One region of the Desulfosporosinus burensis genome, then DNA from elsewhere that is predicted to be linked to it. Evidence: riboswitches for the same ligand, from Rfam matches in the RefSeq annotation. Region 1 holds a riboswitch; the other holds the start of a gene.
The links. Region 1 has a riboswitch for lysine ahead of lysA (diaminopimelate decarboxylase). Riboswitches for the same ligand answer to the same signal wherever they lie in the genome.

Region 1 (3,182 bases):
TTGCACGGGAAGGCTTTGATGGAATCATTCAAGTTTTTCCGTTATCTTGCATGCCAGAAATAGTGGCTGCAAGTGTTTTACCTAAAGTTCAAGAAGCTTATAAGATACCTATTATGACGCTAATTGTTGATGAGCATACGGGTCAGGCAGGAATACAAACCCGTTTGGAGGCGTTTGTTGACCTTCTGGAAAGACCGCTCCTGCTGCAAGGAACTCAACAAACAAGAGAGGAAGTGTTAGGCGTTGGGGGAAGATAAATTCTTTCTAGGTGTTGACGTTGGGTCAGTAAGTACTAACATGGTCTTGCTGCGACCAGACAATACTTTGCAAGAGGCACTTTATCTAAGAACACAAGGACGTCCTATGCAAACGATCCAAGAGGGAATCAAACTCTTGAGATCTCGAATACTGAATTCTACAGAAATCATTGGAGTGGGGGCTACAGGAAGTGCGCGTCAGCTAGCGGCAACGTTACTAGGTGCTGACGTCGTAAAAAATGAAATTACTGCTCATGCTGTAGCAGCTTCAAGGGTTAATCCTGAAGTGCAAACCATCCTTGAAATCGGCGGTCAGGACTCAAAAATCATTATCCTGCGAGATGGAGTGGTTTCTGATTTTGCCATGAATACCGTGTGTGCAGCAGGAACAGGGTCGTTTCTCGACCAGCAAGCGGCCAGGCTGGGTATTCCCATTGAAGAGTTTGGACCTCTAGCCCTCCAATCAAAAAACCCAGTTCAGATTGCTGGGCGCTGCTCTGTCTTTGCGGAATCTGATATGATTCATAAACAACAGTTAGGGCACTCGCTGCCAGATATTTTAGCGGGACTCTGTATGGCGATGGTTAGGAACTATCTGAATAACGTAGGTAAAAATAAAGACATCAAGGGACCGATCTTCTTTCAAGGGGGTGTGGCCGCAAACCCCGGAATACGTAAAGCCTTTGAAGAAGAATTAGGGCAATCAATTATTGTACCAGAACATTATGGGGTCATGGGCGCCTTAGGTGCTGCCTTCCTAGCACAAGAAAAAGCGCTAAGTCGACCAGAAAGTCAGACTGGCTTTCGCGGGTTACAGCTTGCTGATACCCAATTTCAAGCCAAGAGTTTTGAGTGTTCTGGATGTGCAAACCGTTGTGAGGTTGTTGAGATTATGCAAGAGGGAGTGAGCTTAGCAAGGTGGGGAGATCGATGCGGTAAATGGTCTCTTACTCTCGAAGCTAGCAATGACGTTGGTTTAATGGATCAGCAAAGGGAACAACGAGGAGCATGAAAAATTGCTTAGAGATAATTTGCAGTGCCTTACCCAAGATCTTTAAGTTTATAAATAGTTGAAGAAGATATTGATGTTTGTCGGAATTTCTGTTAAAATTAATGGATAGAAATTCATAATACCTCATCTCTTTGGGGGTGTGGTAGAGGCGCGGATGACAAGAGTACCATGAAGAAGGTTGCGAACACTGATGAATTCATGGGAAAGGGAAATTCGCCGAAGCCCAAAAAGGCGTGCTTTTTGGTGCTGGGTCTGTAGTGAAGAACTGCAGGACTGTCACACGATGCTTTTGATCTAAGCCATCGTGTGGAGAACTACTCACAACAGGAGAAGAGGGTCATTGTTCCGTGCATCTTGTATGGCAACAGAGGACCTCCTTCTGTTGCCATTTTTAATTGATGTAAGAATTTATTTGAGAAACGGGAGGAAAAGAAGATGAGGCTGCACGGCACACAATTAATTAATGAACAGGGGCATCTTGAAATTGGCGGTTGTGATACAGTAGAATTAGCCAAACAATTTGGGACGCCTTTATATGTCATGGATGAAGCCCATATCCGGGATATTTGTCGCCAGTATTATAGTTCGTTTGTTGAAGGTTTAGATCATACAGAGGTCATTTATGCGTCTAAAGCATTTTCCACCTTAGCTATGTGTCGAATAATTGAGGAAGAAGGATTGGGGTTGGATGTTGTCTCAGGAGGAGAACTCTATACAGCCCTGCAAGCCAACTTCACAGCTGGACGCATTTATTTTCACGGAAATAATAAATCTCGAGAAGAATTGACAATGGCCATTAAAGCTGGTGTGGGACGAATTGTTGTGGATAACTTCTATGAGATGAGCGTGCTCAATGATTTAGCTGGAGAACTAAACCAGCAAGTCAACATCCTTCTTCGTGTGACACCGGGGATCGAAGCTCATACCCATGAATATATTCAGACGGGTCAGATCGATTCAAAATTTGGTTTCACCTTATCCGACGGCACAGCTAATCGAGCCTTAGATTTAGCTTTATCCTCTTCTAACTTGGTGCTTAAAGGGCTTCATGCCCATATCGGATCGCAGATTTTCGAATTAGAATCTTTTCGGCATGAAGTTCAGGTCATGATCGAGTATATGGCAGCTATGCACATGCGTACTGGTTGTCTTCTCCAAGAGTTAAATCTTGGCGGAGGCTTTGGAATTTATTATGCCTCAGGGGATGATCCTGCTCAAATTGCAGATTATGCAAAAACAGTTCAGGATGCGCTAGAGGAAGCTTGTTTAAAACAGAGTTTTCCTCGTCCGAAAATTATTGTTGAACCAGGTCGTTCAATTGTGGGAACGGCTGGAACAACCATTTACACCATCGGATCCAGCAAAGAGATTCCTGGAATTCGGAAATATGTTGCCGTCGATGGAGGTATGGCCGATAACCCCAGACCTTCTCTTTATCAAGCTCGATACGAAGCGGTTCTGGCCAATCGCGCGAATGAAGAGGCGGCTGAACTTGTTTCTATTACTGGAAAATGTTGCGAGTCCGGGGACATGCTGATTTGGGATCTTGATTTGCCAAAAGTCCAGCCTAGTGATCTACTGGCGGTTTCGTCGACGGGTGCCTATAACTATTCCATGTCCTCGAATTACAATCGCCTTCCAAGGCCTGAGGTAGTTCTGGTAAACAACGGTCAAGCAGATGTGATTGTCAAACGTGAAACCTATTCAGACTTACTTCGAAATGATCGTTTGCCAGAGAGTTTGAAGTATCTGCAGATGGCAAGTCGGTAATATGCCCAGAAAAAAGGCCCGTGTGCGTTGTTTGACGCTTGCGGGTCTTTTTTTTGTAATTTAGAAGCACGGTATCGCTGGAGTCTAGAAAACAACTTTCTCGTCGAAAAGCATCAGGGCTACGGCTATGAACATACCTATTC
Region 2 (3,182 bases), on a different contig from region 1:
GTTTTTTATTAATAACGAACTTCTACCGGAGTTCCTATGGTTATCGCGTCTTCATAGACTATAGAATCATAGGCCAGGACCGTCACTCCTTTTTCAATTGCAAGCTTCAGCGCCTTTGCAAAGCCCGGATCCCTTAACTCATAGGGTGTAAAATATTTTATGCCCTTCATCTGAATGAGAAAGAAAATGAAACCTGCATACCCTTCTTCAACAGCTTTGATCATTTCATAAATATGCTTGCAGCCCCTCTGAGTAGGAGCATCTGGGAACATGGCAATACCATCGGTTTCAAGAGTTACACCTTTTACTTCTATAAACCCTCTCTGATCTTTAGTTTCAAAGTACAAATCAAATCTTGAATTACCGTAAACAATCTCTTTGGACAGCTTTGTAACATAACGAATTTCCTTGATTTTTCCATCCTTTATACCATGATATACAACCATATTGGGGATTTGTGAATCGATATTGATCAGGACATCTCCTTTATATGCGGCTATAATTGAGTACTTTGTCTTCCGCATCGAGCTTTTTGCTTCTTCCAAAATCACCGTAGTTCCTTCCTGTAGTATCTCTCTGCACCGTCCCGTATTTTTAACATGAACAATTTCTTCCTTATTGTCAACTATCACATGAGCAATAAATCTATTAGGCCGTCTTATAAATTTAGCAACTTTAGCGGATGTATACTTCAATGCTTGCACCCCCTTTATCTATTAAATCATGGCCTTCCCTGATATTCTTGTATTTTTTCTAGAATGAGAATACCGCTATTAACTTCCGTTGTTGATGAAAGATTATGTATCAAAGAAGGGACTTTTGTTGCTACTTCATTCCAACCCATACCTTTGTGATCCAAGCGTTCATAAATGTATTAGTATTCTTCTTGACTTACGACTGATTCATCAGGAGTAATTTGAGTAATATCCCTTTAAGAAAGGGTGGATTACCTTTATAATATTGTATCAGATTCCACAATTACAAGAAGCTGGTCTTTATTTTTGGAGTTAGTGTATCGCTGATCCTACTGAATAGGATAATGATCTATTGGAAATATAATCCAAAGTATTCAAATAAACATTTGCACATCATGCTGATTTTCGCTATAATCAAACTAGTTGAATAACAGAAGATAGAGGTGGGTCAAACAAGAGTAGCTAAGATGAGGTTGGAGAGAAACCTTTGATCCTTAGCGAAAGGGGATGGCTCCGAAGGGTGGATTTCTCTTAAATCCATGCCTGGTTCCCGGATTAAGAGTCCTTGAACTGTCACCGTTTTTCGGTGAAGAGCTATCGTTTTGTGTGCATTATTTAATTATTAATTATTTTAATTATTTAATTTTGTTTAAAACAAGGCGTTAGTTTAATCTACGCCTTGTTTTTTATGTTTTGTAACAAAAATTATAGTATGGAGGTTATCATGGCAAACGTATCGTAGTTGGTGGGGGTTGTCCGTAAATATAACTAATCTGGCTGAATACTGATAAAACCTAAGCTGATAAGTTAGACGCTCGAATAAAGCAAAAACATATTAAGAGTAATAAAAGGTAAGGAGTGGGAATATGTCATTTGGAAGAATTCTAACTGCTATGGTCACACCCATGAATGAGTGTTTAGAAGTTGATTATGAAGAAGCAAAGCATTTAGCTTTACACTTGGTTAAACATGGGAATGATGGTATTGTCGTCGCAGGGACAACTGGGGAGTCTCCGACAATTTCAACTGAAGAAAAAATTGAATTATTCAAGGTGGTTAAAGAGACCGTTGGATCACGGGCTATGGTTATTGCAGGAATAGGCTCAAATACGACTGAGGCAAGTGTAGCGTTAGCCAAAAAAGCTGCAGCAGTCGGAGTAGACGGGCTGATGGCGGTCGTACCCTATTATAACAAACCGTCACAAGAGGGTTTATATCAGCATTTCCGTAAAATAGCCGATGCGACCCCGCTACCCCTAATGCTTTACAATATTCCGAGCAGATCTTCCGTCAATATGCTCCCGGAAACCGTGCTCAGACTCAGCGAAATCCCCAACATAACAGCGCTTAAGGAAGCGTGCGGAATGATGGATCAGGTCAGCGAACTAAAACGCATTCTGCCTGAGAACTTTGCCATCTATAGCGGCGATGACTCTCAAACTTTGCCGATGCTGGCTTTGGGCTGCACTGGTATCATCAGCGTGGCAGGACACGTCATTGGTGACGAAATGAAAAGCATGCTCGACGCGTGGTTTGCGGGGGATACTCAAACGGCTTTAAAATGGCATTTGAAGCTTCTTCCCATGTTCAAGGGAATTTTCGTTACCACAAACCCTGTACCGATCAAATACCTGTTAAAGTATCACGGGATTAAGGCTGGCGGAGTAAGACTCCCTTTGGTCGATGCTATCGAAAAAGAAAAAGCTTTTTTAGATGATTTATACTGCCAAATTAAAGGTTAATACCCTTTATCCATCAACTAATGCCAGTCAATATACTTCCTTGTTAAGTCTATCCCAACCCATAAATAAACACTCACCTTTTTGAGTAAAAGGTGAGTGTTTATCTGTAATGCGAAGTTGGTAAATAGGGGTTTTAGCTGCAACTGAAAACCTTTTACGTAGAGATTGTAGATACTTATTTGCAAATGGGGTGGCAGGGGAAGATTTTACTGAAGTAGAGGGACGTTATGGCACGTTTAGCAGCCTTAGGGCCGAATATCGTGTACAGACGTATGCTTGGCGTGGGGTGTTTCTCGCGACAAGGTGGCCTATAAGCCGGTCTTTATTATTCTATCAATTCACCCTACATAGTAATTTATAGCTCTTTCAACGTGACAGGGCACGATGGTGTTACTTCAATGTGAGTTTTTGGAGTTATAAGTTTCCTCGAACGCAGCACGTGGAGACCTGTGTACTGCTATATCACAAGGATTATTCGGTAGGGGAAAAGGGCAAGAAGGTTTCGGTTGAGGTTGGAATGAATAAGTAAAGTTGAATAATCCATTTATATTAAAGGGCATCTGCTGGATTATTAAGGCAGGTGCTTTTTAATATGGGTGATATTAAAAGGATTTGTCAAAAGAGTATTGAATTATCTATACTAATAGGTCTTATGGGGTTATGCTATAAAGGAAGTATATGGGGCAAAGCTTATTCCATAAAAATGTCAATTAGTTGTGGTAGAATGATAAGAGTCTTAAACGGA

Region 2: linked by a shared signal. The riboswitch ahead of dapA (4-hydroxy-tetrahydrodipicolinate synthase) and the one ahead of lysA (diaminopimelate decarboxylase) in region 1 are both predicted to bind lysine.

Annotation. Positions count from the first base shown of each region.
Region 1 covers NZ_BAAHYN010000018.1:67,248-70,429, forward strand. Annotated here, with positions in the region: gene ACYQ3Q_RS24750 (acyl-CoA dehydratase activase-related protein) at 1-257, shown strand, start outside; gene ACYQ3Q_RS24755 (acyl-CoA dehydratase activase) at 244-1,269, shown strand; lysine riboswitch at 1,405-1,594, shown strand; gene lysA (diaminopimelate decarboxylase) at 1,705-3,039, shown strand.
Region 2 covers NZ_BAAHYN010000001.1:319,121-322,302, reverse strand. Annotated here, with positions in the region: gene sfsA (DNA/RNA nuclease SfsA) at 9-695, opposite strand; lysine riboswitch at 1,126-1,300, shown strand; gene dapA (4-hydroxy-tetrahydrodipicolinate synthase) at 1,562-2,437, shown strand.